2 regions of the Streptomyces sp. NPDC056144 genome follow, and region 1 is predicted to be linked to the other one. Evidence: riboswitches for the same ligand, from Rfam matches in the RefSeq annotation. Region 1 holds a riboswitch; the other holds the start of a gene.

Region 1 (7,285 bases):
CCGTGCTCGACGACCTGTCCGCCCGTCAGGATCTTCGCGCCCTCCTGCTGGCCGATCTCCAGGTACGAGAGGATCTTCCGGAGCTGCTCGGCCGAGGCCTGCGCGCCGATCATCGTGGACGTGTCCAGGGGGTGGCCGGCGACGATCTTCTCCGTACGGGCCACGGCGGCCTCCAGGAAGTCGCCGTAGTGGCCGCGCTGGACCAGCGCGCGCGAGGGGCAGGTGCACACCTCGCCCTGGTTGAGGGCGAACATCGTGAAGCCTTCCAGGGCCTTGTCCCGGAAGTCGTCGTCCGACGCCCAGACGTCGTCGAAGAAGATGTTCGGCGACTTGCCGCCCAGTTCGAGCGTCACGGGCTTCAGGTTCTCCACCGCGTAGCCCAGGATCAGGCGACCCGTCGTCGTCTCGCCGGTGAAGGCGATCTTCGCGACCCGGGGCGAGGACGCGAGCGGCTTGCCGGCCTCCTCGCCGAAGCCGTTGACGATGTTGAGGACGCCCGGCGGCAGCAGGTCCGCGACCAGGCTCAGCCAGAAGTGGACGGAGGCCGGGGTCTGTTCGGCCGGCTTGAGGACCACCGCGTTGCCCGCCGCCAGCGCCGGTGCCAGCTTCCACACCGCCATCAGGATCGGGAAGTTCCACGGGATGATCTGCGCGACGACTCCCAGCGGCTCGTGGAAGTGGTACGCCACCGTGTCGTCGTCGATCTCGCTCAGCGAGCCCTCCTGCGCCCGCAGCGCCCCCGCGAAGTAGCGGAAGTGGTCGATCGCCAGCGGGATGTCGGCGGCCAGCGTCTCCCGTACGGGCTTGCCGTTGTCCCAGCTCTCCGCGACCGCGAGCGCCTCCAGGCTGCTCTCCATCCGGTCCGCGATCCGCAACAGTACGTTCGCGCGGTCGGCCGCCGCCGTACGCCCCCAAGCGGGCGCCGCCGCGTGCGCCGCGTCGAGTGCCCGCTCCACGTCCTCGGCCGTACCGCGCGCGATCTCCGTGAAGGCGCGCCCGTCGACCGGGCTGGGGTTCTCGAAGTACCGGCCGCGTGCCGGGGCGACGTACTCGCCGCCGATCCAGTGGTCGTAGCGGGGCGCGTACGACATGAGCGCGCCCTGGGTACCGGGTGCGGCGTAACGGGTCATGGGCATGGCCTCCCTCGACGCGGCCGGTCGTCCCTGACCGGCGCTCACCGCCGAGTCTGGGCTGAGGGACGTTGCAACGACGTTGCACCGGACGCCAGTTCCGTCTCCAGTGCTTCCAGTCGTGCCCGTGCGGGCGGGAGTTGGGCGGTGGGCAGCGTCGCGCAGAGGGCCCGCCACGCCGTCACGTCGTCCTCGCCCCACGCGCTGTACACCCAGTCCGCGAGCAGCCCCGGATCCCGCCGCTCCACCAGCGCCGCCCGCAGCCGGTCCGCGAGCCGTTCCCGCAGCCGTACGACCCCGGGGGCGAGCGACCCCGGAAGCAGCGGGCCCGTGTACTCCCGCGCCGCCGCCGACACCGCCCCCGACGCCAGCCGCCGGTCCACCACCGCGAAGTCCGCCTCCACCGGGCCCGCGAGCCGGTACGGACGCGAGCGCAGCACATCGGGCCCGAGCAGCGCCCGCAGCCGGGACAGCTCCGCCCGCAGTGTCACCGGCGCCGCTGCCTCGTCCTCGTACAGGAGCGTCAGGAGCTCGTCGCCGCCCACCCCCTCCGGGCGGTGCGCCAGGACCACCAGGATCTCGCTGTGCCGACGGCTCAGCCGTGTCCGCCGGCCGTCCACGGTGAGCACCGCCTCGTCCCGGCCGAGCGCCGCGAGGCGCGGTCCGGTCGGCCTCGGCACCGGGCCGAGGAGCGCGAGCTGTGACTCCGCCGCCCGCGCCACCGCCTGCACGAAGCCCAGGCTGTGCGGGTGCGCGAGCGGCTCGCCGCCCGTGATGTCGACCGCCCCGAGCACCCGCCCGCTGTGCGGATCGTGCACCGGAGCCGCCGCGCACGTCCACGCCCGCACTGGCCGCCGGAAGTGCTCGGCGGCCACGACCTGCACCGGCCGGTCCACGGCGAGCGCCGTGCCCGGCGCGTTCGTCCCGGCCACCGACTCCGACCAGCGGGCCCCGGCCACGAAGTTCACCCCGCTCGCCTTCCGCAGCGTTCCCGCGTGCCCTTCCACCCACAGCATCCGCCCGGCGGCGTCGCACACCGCGAGGAGGTGCTCCCCGTCCGTCGCGTACGCCCCCATCAGCTCGCGGATCACCGGCATCGCCGCGGCCAGCGGATGAGCCTCCCGGTGCGCCGCGAGCGCGTCGTCGTCCAGCTCGACCGGCGGCGCGCCCTCCCGGCTCACGCGCGCGCGTACGGAACGCCGCCACGAGGCGGCGACGAGCGGCCGCAGGGGCGGAGGATCGGTCCTCGTGTCCGTCGTCGTCCCGCCCCGCGCACCCGCCACCCACGCCTCGCTCAACTCGGCCTCCCCGTCGAGGTCCGCCCGCGCGGCGGGCCGTCGTCCGGTGTTCGTCGCTCGTCGTCCGGCACATCGTCGTGCGGCACATCGTCGTGCGTGGGCGGACCCCCGACAAGCGCCCCGGCGTCCCGGCATATGCGCTGTGTCCGGGACCGGCCCCTTCCGCCTTCCGGCCGCTCACGTAGAGTGGACCCCGGGCCGTGACTGGCGCTTGAGGTGGATCACCACCGGGGAGCGGCCCGGACGGACCGCACCCGACCGGGGCGGCCGTGCCGCTGCCGTGCGCCTGGGCGAACCACCTGTCACCGACGACGCCCAGGAGACGCCATGTCCACCAGCACCGCCACCCTCATGGACGGCACCGCCCTCGCCCGCCGCACGGGCGAGGAGACCGCCGAGCGCGCCGCCGAGATCACCCGCCGCACCGGGGTCACGCCCTGTCTCGCCACCGTCCTGGTCGGCGAGGACCCGGCCTCCGTGACGTACGTGAAGATGAAGCAGAACCGCTGCGCGAAGGCCGGAATCCGCTCCAAGCACGTCGAGCTCCCCGCCTCCACGACGACCGAGGAACTCGTCGCCGCGATCACCGCGCTCTCCGAGGACCCCGAGGTCCACGGCATCCTGCTCCAGCACCCCGTCGGCCCCCACATCGACGAGCGCGCCGCCTTCGAGGCCATCGCGCCGGAGAAGGACGTCGACGGCGTCACCATGGCCTCCTTCGCGGCCATGGGCTTCGGCCTGCCCGGCTTCGTCTCCTGCACGCCCGGCGGCATCACGCGCCTCCTCGACGCGTACGACGTCGAGCTCAGCGGCAAGCGGGCCGTCGTCGTCGGCCGCAGCGCGATCCTCGGCAAGCCGGCCGGCCTGCTCCTCCTCGGTCGCGACGCCACCGTCACCTACTGCCACTCGCGCACCAAGGAGCTCTCCTCCGTCGTCCGCGAGGCCGACATCCTCGTGGCGGCCGTCGGCAAGCCCGAGTTCATCAAGGGCGAGGACATCAAGCCGGGTGCCGTCGTCATCGACGCCGGGTACAACCCGGGCAACGTCGGCGACGTCGAGTTCGCCTCCGCCGCCGAGCGCGCCTCCCTCATCACCCCCGTCCCCGGCGGCGTCGGCCCGATGACGATCGCGGTCCTCCTCGCCCAGACCGTCGAGGCCGCCGAGCGCCAGCTCGGCCTGTAGGCCCCGCACTCACGCGGGAACCCGGCCGGGCTCGTACCGGCCGGGCGTGTCCCGGCGTGGAGGGATCTTTTCCGGCCATGACGGACATCGACGACGCTCTATGGTCACGATTCCGTACAGGCCGCGCCGACAGGCCCCTGATCGCTCGCGTCGCGGGCGCGGACAAGCAACCCTGGTGATCGTGCCGTATCAGCCGTCCGACTTTCCGCCGCAGGACCGCGGGTCGGGTGCGCCCTCCGCCGGAGGATTTGCGCCAGAACGTGCGACGCCGCCGCCGGTCGACAAGCCTGCCGCGCCCGCCTGGTCACGTGTCGTACGGGTCGGGGCGCCGCGCCCGGGGCCCGCGGCGCTGCGCGCCCGCTGGTTCGGCGTCCCGCTCGTCCCGATGCTCGTCGCCGCCCTCGTCGTGGGCGGCTTCACGGTCATCGGCGGCGGCGAGAACTCCGACGCGCTCGCCAGCGGCCGGCCCGGCGACCAGCCGCTGACGGGACCGTCGCCGGTCGTCACCGGTCAGCGGGTACCGGTACCCCGCGGGCCCGGGACCGACGCGCCGTCGGAACCCGACTCGCCCACGGAGACCGACGCGCCGACGCAGTCCGACGCGCCGACGGAATCCGACACGCCGACGGAGCCGGCCGCGACGACCGGCGCCCCCGAGGCCGACACGCCGACACACGCCCGTACGGCTCCGCCCACGCCCCCCGTCCCGCCCACCTCGGCGACGACCCTGGCCCCCACCGCCCCCGCGCGTACCCACGTGCCCGCCGTCCGCAAGGAGCGGCCCGTCGCCTTCGAGGCGCTGCGCGTCGGCCAGTGCTTCGACATCGACCGCGCCGCGCCGGGCACGGCGCTCCGGCGCTCCTGCGACACGCCGCACCACGCCGAGATGGTGGCCCGGCCGCGTCTGACGGGCCGGTTCGCCGACGACCGGACGATACGGGCGGCGGCCACGGCGCTCTGCCGCGTGCCGCTCCGCGAGAAGGCCGCCCAGCAGCCCGCCGGCACCCGCTGGACGACCTTCGTGCAGTTCCCCTACCGCACCAGCTATCTCCTCGGCTCGGACGCCGTGGCCTGCAGCCTGGTCGCCCCCGCCGCCGAGGGCGGCACACTCACCGGCCGTCTCCAGTAGGGACGTTCGCGTCCGCCGCACGGTCCACGTCCGCCGCCCCCTCCCTGCCTGTCGGCCCCTCCGCGTCCCCCGCGCCGGCCGTGACCGCCAGGGCCAGGGCCGCCGCCGGATCGCGGTCCGCCGGACCAGCGGGCGACCAGCGGGCACCATCCTTCCGGTACGGCCACCAGCGGCCGTCCGCGCCGAGCCGCAGCTGCGCCTCCGCGCCCACCACCGTCCACCGGGCCCCCGCGCCACGCCGCAGCACCGGCCGTTCGCCGTCCTCCCAGGCCTCCGCGAGCCGCGCCGCCGCACGCGCGAGCGTCTCGGCGTCAGGCGTCCACTCCTCCTCCAGTACGGAGAGGGCCTCGGCGCCACCGACCCGCCACGCGCGCGTGGCGAGGTCCAGCTCCGCCCGCGACCGGCCCGACCCGGTCGCGAGCCGCGTCGCGATCCAGGACTCGGGCGAGCCCGTCGCGAGCCGCACCGCGTCCTGAGCCGCCGTCAGCGGCTCCTCCGCCGGGACGGAACGCCCGTCGCCGCCGCCCGCCGCCGCGCCGAGCATCCGCCGCGCCCGTACGGCCGCGTCCCGCGCCAGGAACTCCAGCGCCGTGGGATCGACCCCCGGCTCCGGATCCGTCTCCGTGTCCAGCGACGGCGGATCGCCCGGCACGGCCGGAGCCACCGGGGGAGCGGGCAGCGGCGGCAGGATGTCCCGCGCCGCGTACGCCTCCTCCGCCGGCACGCCCGGGAACCCGCCGGCGCCCGCCGCGTCGGCCGCCTCCGGCCCGCCGCCCGCCGAGGGCGCGGACGCCCGCCGCGCGCTGCGCGCCTGGAGCTCGTCGAGCACGGCCCGCTCGCCCCGCCCCCGCATCAGGAGCAGCACGAACGGGTCCTCGTCGAGGAGCCGTGCCACCTGGTAGCACAGCGCCGAGGTGTGCGGGCAGTGGTCCCACGCCTCACAGGCGCACTCCGGCTCCAGGTCGCCGATCCCCGGCAGCAGGTCAAGACCCGCCTCGGCCGCGTCCTCCACCAGGTGCGGGGGCATCTCCCGGTCCAGGAGCGCCGCGATGTGCCCCGCGCTGTCGACGGCCAGGTCGAGCAGCCGCTCCCACTCCTCCTCCGAGAACTCCCGCACCAGCACGTCCGCGCGGTACGCCGTCCCGTCCCGGTCCTTGACGACCGCCGTGATCCGACCGGGCCGCACCGACACGGCCCCCACCGCCCCCGCGCGCGCGTGCCGCCGCCCCGCCTTCAGCTGTTGCCCGTCGAGCGCCGAGTCCTCCAGGGCCTTGAGCCACGCCCGGCCCCACCAGGTCCTGGTGAACGCCGAGCCCTGCGCGGGCGGCAGCGCCGCGAACGTCCGCTGCTCCGTCTCCAGGGCCTCGCCCTCACGCTCGTACCCGTATCCGTCCCCGTACCCGTACGTCTCGTCGTCCCGGCTCATCGTCCGTCCCCTCGCAGCCGTACGAGCTCCGCCAGCTCGGCGTCCGTCAGTTCGGTCAGTTCCGGCGGGGTGTCCCCGCCCGTCCCGAGAACGGCGTCGGCCAGTTCCCGTTTGCGGTCGAGCATGGCCGCGATCCGGTCCTCGATCGTGCCCTCCGCGATCAGCCGGTGCACCTGGACCGGCCGGTCCTGCCCGATCCGGTACGCCCGGTCGGTGGCCTGCGCCTCCACGGCCGGGTTCCACCAGCGGTCGTAGTGCACGACGTGCTCGGCGCGGGTCAGGTTGAGCCCGGTCCCCGCCGCCTTCAGCGACAGCAGGAAGACGGGCACCTCGCCGTCCTGGAAGCGCGCCACCATCGCCTCGCGCTCGGCTACGGGCGTGCCGCCGTGCAGGAACTGCGCGCGGATGCCGCGCGCCGCGAGATGCGTCTCCAGGAGCCGCGCCATGCCCACGTACTGGGTGAAGACCAGGGTGCTCGCGCCCTCGGAGACGATCGTGTCGAGGAGTTCGTCGAGCAGCTCCAGCTTGCCCGATCGGCCCTCGATCCTCGGGCGGTCCTCCTTGAGGTACTGGGCGGGGTGGTTGCAGATCTGCTTGAGCGCGGTGAGGAGTTTGACGACGAGCCCGCGCCGCTCCATGCCGTCGGCGTCCGCGATCGCCTCCATGATCTCGCGCACCACGGCCTCGTACAGCCCGGCCTGTTCCGGCGTCAGGGAGACGGTCCTGTCGGTCTCCGTCTTCGGCGGCAGCTCGGGGGCGATGCCCGGGTCCGACTTGCGCCGCCGCAGCAGGAACGGCCGGACCAGCGCCCCGAGCCGCTCGGCCGCGGCCGGGTCCGTGCGGCCCTCGACGGCGGAGGCGTACCGCCTGCGGAAGGCGCCGAGGGTGCCGAGCAGGCCCGGCGTCGTCCAGTCCAGGATCGCCCACAGCTCGGAGAGGTTGTTCTCCACCGGCGTGCCGGACAGCGCCACGCGCGCGCGTGCCCCGATCGTCCGCAGGGCACGCGCGGTCGCCGAGTACGGGTTCTTCACGTGCTGCGCCTCGTCGGCGACGAGCAGGCCCCAGTCCCGCGCGGCGAGCCGCTCGGTGTCGAGGCGCATGGTGCCGTACGTCGTGAGGA
Region 2 (7,285 bases), on a different contig from region 1:
GCAGGGCGAAGGCCGCGCAGCCGCCGAGCGGGAGCGCGTACCAGACGGGGTCGGTCAGGTCGAAGCCGTCGATGAGCCGGACCGCCACCTCCACCACCCCGAAGCCGAAGCCGGCCCCGAGGCCCAGGACCAGCGCGCGCGGCTTCTCCGGCAGCCGGCCCCCGGCCACGCCGAGCAGCAGCACCCCGCCGGCCGCCGCGAGCAGCGCCCAGGGCAGCCAGTCGGGTCCTGGCTCGCTCCCCTCCTCGCCCGAGGCGAGCGCCAGCATCCCGAGCCCCGCGCACACCACCGCCACGGCCGCCCACTCCACCCGGCTCAGCCGCACCCGCAGCAGCCGGGAGGCGACGACCGCCGTCACCGCCAGGCTCGCGGCGAGCGCCGCGCCCACCACGTAGATGGGCAGCGTCCGCAGCGCCACGATCTGGAGGCCGAACCCCAGAACGTCCAGGCCGAGACCGGCGAGATACCGCCACTGCCGCAGCGCCCGCCACAACAGGGCGACGTCGACGCCGCCACCCGTCCCCGGCTCGGCCGCGCGCGCGGCCATCGCCTGGAGCACCGAGGCCGCACCGAAGCAGACAGCCGAACCGAGCGCACAAATCATCCCCAAGAGCACGAAAGGACTCTAGGGCGTGGGGCCGAAAACCACCGGCCTACACTGTGCGGTCGCGACTGTGGCGACTGTCGTGGCCACGGCGGACACGGTCGCGAAGGGGAGGGGACTGACATGCGCAGGCTGAGGTCGAGCACGGTGGTGCTCGGCGGTATGGGCGTGCTCGCCGCGACGATCACCGCGTGCGGCGCGGAGCCGGACCAGCGGTGCGCGGACCGGGTGACCCGCGAGCTGCTGTCGGGGTACGAGTGCGACGGCGGCAGCGGCAGCGCCACCGGTTCGACCCACAGCGCGGCGTACTACTACGGCGGCAGGGTCGAGAGCGGCATGCTGCCCGGCCGGAACGCCCAGGCGAGCATGGTGACCGGCGGCAGCTTCGACAAGTCGGCCGTCGACACCGGCGGCTTCGGCTGTTCGAGCTCCGGCTCCGGCGGCGGCTGACCGGACGGGCGCAGGCAGGAAGCGCACCATGGAACGGCACACCATCGAGCCCCGCCCGGGCTGGCAGGAGACGGTCGAGGAGCAGGGGCTCGTCTACCCCCTGACCCGCTACCCGGACGGTTCCCTGCGCCCGTACTGGGACGAGTCCGCGTACTACTCCTTCTCGCTCCCCGAGGTCGAGGCCCTGGAGGAGGTCGTCGAGGAGCTGCACGCGCTGTGCCTCGCCGCCGCCGCGCACATCGTCGAGGAGAACCGGTTCGCCGACCTCGGCATCACCGACCCGCGGATCGTCGCCCGCGTCGCCGAGTCCTGGCACCGCCGCGCCGAGCTCCCCTCCCTCTACGGCCGCTTCGACCTGCGCTACGACGGCACGGGCCCGGCCAAGATGCTGGAGTACAACGCCGACACCCCGACCTCCCTGGTGGAGGCCGCGAGCCCGCAGTGGTTCTGGATGGAGGAACGGTTCCCCGGCGCCGACCAGTGGAACTCCCTCCACGAGCGGCTCGTCGACGCCTGGAAGCGCCAGGCGCACCTGCTGCCGCCCGGCCCGGTCCACTTCGCCCACTCGGAGGCCGACGAGCTCGGCGAGGACCTGATGACGGTCGCGTACTTGCGCGAGACCGCCCAGCAGGCCGGGCTCGACACGGAGGCGCTGTCCGTCGAGCGGATCGGCTGGGACCGGCTCTCGGGCCGGTTCGTCGACGAGCGGCTCCGCTTCGTGCGCAGCTGCTTCAAGCTCTACCCGTGGGAGTGGCTGGTCACCGACCGCTTCGGCCCGCACGTCCTCGACACCCTCGACAACGGCGGCGGCACCGGCACCACCTGCTGGATCGAGCCCGCCTGGAAGATGCTCCTCTCCAACAAGGCGCTGCTCGCGATCCTGTGGGAGCTCAACCCGGGCCACCCGAACCTGCTCCCCGCCTACCTCGACGGCCCGCGCGAGCTCGCCTCGACGACGGGCTGGGTCGCCAAGCCGCTGCTCGGCCGTGAGGGCGCGGGCGTCACGCTGCACGAGGCCGGTACGGAGCCGTTCGTCCGGGACGGGGAGGCCTGCTGCTACCAGGAGCTGGCCCCGCTGCCCGACTTCGACGGCAACCGGGTGGTGCTCGGCGCGTGGGTCGTCGAGGACGAGGCGGCGGGGCTCGGCATCCGGGAGTCGGCGGGGCTCGTCACCGACGAGTACGCCCGCTTCCTCCCGCACGTGATCCTGTAGGCGGCGGCTACTCGGAGACGTAGTCCCGCAGCGGCGCCGGCTTCAGACCGGCCGCCTCGGCCAGGTCCAGGGCCCGCTTCAGGTCCTGCGTCACCGTCTCGTTGAAGTGCAGCAGGATGATGTCGCCGGCCTTGAGCTGCGGGCTCGGCGGCGTCCACTGCCCCCAGGTCGTCAGGTCGTACGTCCACGTGACCAGCGCCTTCGCCCCGCACTGCCGGGCGGTGGTGCGGGTCGCCTCGTTGAACGTGCCGTACGGCGGCCGGAGCAGCCGCGGTCCGTCGCCGAACTGCGCGAGGTGCTGGTCGCGCGCCCCGCACACCTCCGCCTTCTGCCCGGCCGCGTCGAGCGTGGTCAGGTCCGGGTGGTTGACGGTGTGGTTCTCGACGCGCGAGGGGCCCTGGTTCAGCAGGGAGTGGAAGTAGCCGGAGTCGTACGAGTACGCGCCCGGGAGCAGGAACAGCGAGGCGGGCACCCGGCGGTCGAGCAGCAGCTTCGCCGCCGCCGGGTCGTGGTTCCAGCCGTCGTCGATGGTGATGAAGACGACGGGGGCGGTGGTCTCGACGTGGGAGACCACCGGGACGGGCTCGGGCCAGGCCGCCGCGGGGGCGGAGTGCGCGGGGCCCGCGAACGCGCCGAGCAGCGCGAGCGGGACGAGGGCGGCGAGCGCGGCACGCAGGGTGTGACGCGGTGCGTGGCGCAGACGGAGTCTCGACATGGCCCGCATCATTGGCCTAGACCAACTGCCCTGTCAATGGCCCCCTTTGAGCCCGTACGGCCCCGCCGGCCGCCCCCGTCAACCGGACCCGGCTACTCCGCCAGCACCCCCCTCAACTGCTCAAGGCCCCAGTCCAGGTCCTCCTTGCCGATCACCAGCGGCGGCGCGATCCGGATCGTCGACCCGTGCGTGTCCTTCACCAGGACACCCCGCTCCATGAGCCGCTCCGAGATCTCCCGGCCCGTCCCGCGCGACGGCGCGATGTCCACCCCGGCCCACAGGCCGCGCCCGCGCACCGCCTCCACCGCCCCGCCGCCGACGAGCAGCCGCAGCTCCGCGTGCAGGTGCTCGCCGAGCTCGGCGGCCCGCTCCTGGTACTCGCCGGTCCGCAGCATCGCGATGACCTCCAGGGCCACCGCGCAGGCCAGCGGGTTCCCGCCGAAGGTCGAGCCGTGCTCGCCCGGCCGGAACACCCCGAGCACCTCGCGGTCGGCGACCACCGCCGACACCGGCACGACCCCGCCGCCCAGCGCCTTCCCCAGGATGTACACGTCCGGCACCACGCCCTCGTGCTCGCACGCGAACGTCCGCCCCGTCCGGCCCAGACCCGACTGGATCTCGTCCGCCATGAACAGGACGTTCCGCCGCCGCGTCAGCTCCCGCACCCCGGCCAGATATCCGGCCGGCGGGACCAGGACCCCCGCCTCGCCCTGGATCGGTTCGAGCAGCACCGCCACCGTGTTCTCGGTGACCGCCGCGTCGAGCGCCGTCAGATCCCCGTACGGGACGATCTCGAAGCCCGGCGTGTACGGACCGAAGTGGTCACGGGCCTCGTGGTCCGTCGAGAAGCTGACGATCGTCGTCGTCCGGCCGTGGAAGTTGTTCCCCGCGACCACGATCTTCGCGTGCCCGTCCGGCACGCCCTTCACCTCGTACCCCCACTTGCGGGCGGTCTTCACGGCCGTCTCGACCGCCTCCGCCCCCGTGTTCATCGGCAGCACCGCCTCCTTCCCGCACAACTCCGCGAGCCGCGTGCAGAACTCGGCGAAGCGGTCGTGGTGGAAGGCGCGGGAGGTCAGCGTCACCCGCTCCAGCTGCGCCTTCGCGGCCTCGATCAGCCGCCGGTTGCCGTGGCCGAAGTTGAGCGCCGAGTAGCCGGCGAGCATGTCGAGGTAGCGGCGCCCCTCGACATCGGTCATCCAGGCCCCGTCCGCCGAGGCGACGACGACCGGGAGGGGGTGGTAGTTGTGCGCGCTGTGCGCGTCCGCGGCAGCGATCGCGTCTTCTGTCCTCGACACGGGATCTCCGTTCGTCCTGCGGCCAGGGCCTGGGTGTGGCCCCCTTCTTATCGTCGCTCGGATGCCGGACAGGGAAACCTCCCCGACGGCGCGCCCGCTACTGTGGAAACACGCACGGCGACTGGCGTACGGGGAAGCGACCCCGGGGGAGCCGTGCGCGCTCCGTCACACGAGGTGCCGCCCGCCTGGGCATCACGGGCCCAAGAGATCCACGGTCCCGTGCGCACCTCAGCTCCGGGACCGCGTCCGCGACAGGATCCGCATCCGCCGAACGCCCGGAGGACGTCACCATGACCACCCCGCAGCCCCCGCAGCAGCATCCCGCGCTGTCCGCCGCCGACCCCGAGATCGCCGCGCTCGTCGGCGCCGAGGAGCGGCTCCAGGGCGAGACCCTCCGTCTCATCCCCAGCGAGAACTACGTCTCCGCCGCCGTCCTCGAAGCCTCCGGGACGGTCCTCCAGAACAAGTACAGCGAGGGCTACCCCGGCCGCCGCTACTACGAGGGCCAGCAGAACATCGACGAGGTCGAGACCCTCGCGATCGAGCGTGCCAAGGCCCTCTTCGGCGTCGACCACGCCAACGTCCAGCCCTACTCCGGCTCCCCGGCCAACCTCGCCGTCTACCTCGCCTTCGCCGAGCCCGGCGACACCGTCATGGGCATGTCCCTGCCGATGGGCGGCCACCTCACCCACGGCTGGGGCGTCTCCGCGACCGGCAAGTGGTTCCGCGGCGTCCAGTACGGCGTACGCCAGGACACGGGGCTGATCGACTTCGACGAGGTCCGCGAGCTCACCCTCAAGGAGCGCCCGAAGGTGATCTTCTGCGGCGGCACCGCCCTGCCCCGGACGATCGACTTCGCCGCCTTCGGCGAGATCGCCCGCGAGGCCGGCGCCGTGCTCGTCGCCGACATCGCCCACATCGCCGGCCTGATCGCCGGCGGCGCCCACCCCTCCCCGGTCGGGCACGTGGACGTGATCTCCACGACCACCCACAAGACCCTGCGCGGCCCGCGCGGCGCCATGCTCATGTCCACCGAGGAGCACGCCAAGGCCCTCGACAAGGCCGTCTTCCCCGGTCTCCAGGGCGGCCCGCACAACCAGACCACCGCCGCCATCGCCGTCGCCCTGCGCGAAGCCGCCCAGCCGTCCTTCCGTACGTACGCGCACGAGGTCGTCGCCAACGCCAAGGCCCTGGCCGAGGCCCTCCTAGCCCGCGGCTTCGACCTGGTCTCCGGCGGCACCGACAACCACCTGATCCTCATGGACCTCACGCCCAAGCAGGTCCCCGGCAAGATCGCCGCGAAGGCCCTCGACCGGGCCGGGATCGTCGTCAACTACAACACCGTCCCCTACGACCCCCGGAAGCCCTTCGACCCCTCCGGCGTCCGCATCGGCACCCCGTCGCTCACCTCGCGCGGTCTCGGTACGGAGCACATGCCGCTGGTCGCGGAGTGGATCGACCGTGGTGTCGCCGCGGCCGGCACGGGCGACGAGGCCGCGCTCGACGCGGTCCGCGCGGAGGTCGCGGAGCTGATGGCCGCGTACCCGGCGCCGGGCCTGCCCGCCTGACCTCCGCCGGGCCCGCCCGCCCGACCTCCGCCGGGCCCGCCCGCCCGACACGTCACGAACGGAAGCCCCGGGTCCGCGCCGCCCGGGGCTTTCCCGTCCGTCACACCTGAGACAATGATGTGCATGGCCTCTGAGAATCCCCGCGTGCTCTCCGGAATCCAGCCCACCGCAGGCTCGTTCCACCTCGGCAACTACCTCGGCGCCGTTCGCCAGTGGGTGGCTCTCCAGGAGACCCACGACGCCTTCTACTCGGTCGTCGACCTGCACGCCATCACGGTTCCGCAGGACCCCGCCGAGCTCCGCGCCAACACCCGGCTCGCCGCCGCCCAGCTGCTCGCGGCCGGTCTCGACCCGGACCGCTGCACGCTCTTCGTCCAGAGCCACGTCCCCGAGCACGCCCAGCTCGGCTGGGTCATGAACTGTCTCACCGGCTTCGGCGAGGCCTCCCGCATGACCCAGTTCAAGGACAAGTCCGCCAAGCAGGGCTCCGACCGCGCCACCGTCGGCCTCTTCACGTACCCGATCCTCCAGGTCGCGGACATCCTGCTCTACCAGGCGAACCAGGTCCCGGTCGGCGAGGACCAGCGTCAGCACATCGAGCTGACCCGCGACCTCGCGGAGCGCTTCAACGGCCGCTTCGGCGACACGTTCACGCTCCCCTCGCCGTACATCCTGAAGGAGACGGCGAAGATCTACGACCTCCAGGACCCGACGAGCAAGATGAGCAAGTCGGCGCCCTCGCCGAAGGGCCTCGTCAACCTCCTGGACGACCCGAAGACCACCGCCAAGAAGGTCAAGAGCGCCGTCACCGACACCGACACGGTGATCCGCTTCGACCCGGAGAACAAGGCCGGCGTCTCCAACCTGCTCACCATCATGTCCACGCTCACCGGCACGTCCGTCGAGGACCTGGTGAAGAGCTACGAGGGCAAGATGTACGGCGCCCTGAAGACCGACCTCGCCGAGGTCGTCGTGGACTTCGTCACGCCGTTCCGGGCCCGCACCCAGGAATACCTGGACGACCCGGAGACGCTGGACAACATCCTGGCCAAGGGAGCGGAGAAGGCCCGCGCGGTCGCGGCGGAGACGCTGGCGCAGACCTACGAGCGGATCGGGTTCCTTCCCGCGAAGCACTGAGTCCTAGGGCCCTGGCCACGAGGGTGGTGCAGGACGCACACTGGCGACTGCACCACCGCACACCATTCGACGGACGACGGACGACGGAGGAGAACGACGTGGGGACCGTAACGCTCGGCGTTTCGATCGCGGTCCCGGAGCCCTACGGCAGCCTGCTCCAGGAGCGGCGCGCGGGCTTCGGGGATCCCGCCGCGCACGGCATCCCGACCCACGTCACCCTCGTACCGCCGACCGAGGTCGACGAGGAGCGGCTCCCCGAGATCGAGGCGCACCTCGCCGGGGTCGCCGCCGATCACGACC

The links. A riboswitch is a leader RNA that binds a small molecule or an ion and turns the genes downstream of it on or off. The one in region 1 is predicted to bind ZMP and ZTP.
Region 2: linked by a shared signal. The riboswitch ahead of glyA (serine hydroxymethyltransferase) and the one ahead of ACFC0Z_RS04465 (bifunctional 5,10-methylenetetrahydrofolate dehydrogenase/5,10-methenyltetrahydrofolate cyclohydrolase) in region 1 are both predicted to bind ZMP and ZTP.

What each region holds. Positions count from the first base shown of each region.
Region 1 is NZ_JBHJVF010000001.1:1,062,447-1,069,731, forward strand. It holds gene ACFC0Z_RS04455 (aldehyde dehydrogenase family protein) at 1-1,130, opposite strand, end outside; gene ACFC0Z_RS04460 (GAF domain-containing protein) at 1,175-2,428, opposite strand; ZMP/ZTP riboswitch at 2,619-2,727, shown strand; gene ACFC0Z_RS04465 (bifunctional 5,10-methylenetetrahydrofolate dehydrogenase/5,10-methenyltetrahydrofolate cyclohydrolase) at 2,756-3,610, shown strand; gene ACFC0Z_RS04470 (hypothetical protein) at 3,996-4,739, shown strand; gene ACFC0Z_RS04475 (SWF or SNF family helicase) at 4,720-6,165, opposite strand; gene ACFC0Z_RS04480 (DEAD/DEAH box helicase) at 6,162-7,285, opposite strand, start outside.
Region 2 is NZ_JBHJVF010000010.1:154,478-161,762, reverse strand. It holds gene ACFC0Z_RS26950 (hypothetical protein) at 1-604, opposite strand, end outside; gene ACFC0Z_RS26945 (hypothetical protein) at 728-1,054, shown strand; gene ACFC0Z_RS26940 (glutathionylspermidine synthase family protein) at 1,083-2,267, shown strand; gene ACFC0Z_RS26935 (polysaccharide deacetylase family protein) at 2,275-2,982, opposite strand; gene rocD (ornithine--oxo-acid transaminase) at 3,075-4,280, opposite strand; ZMP/ZTP riboswitch at 4,388-4,478, shown strand; gene glyA (serine hydroxymethyltransferase) at 4,571-5,848, shown strand; gene trpS (tryptophan--tRNA ligase) at 5,972-6,985, shown strand; gene ACFC0Z_RS26915 (2'-5' RNA ligase family protein) at 7,084-7,285, shown strand, end outside.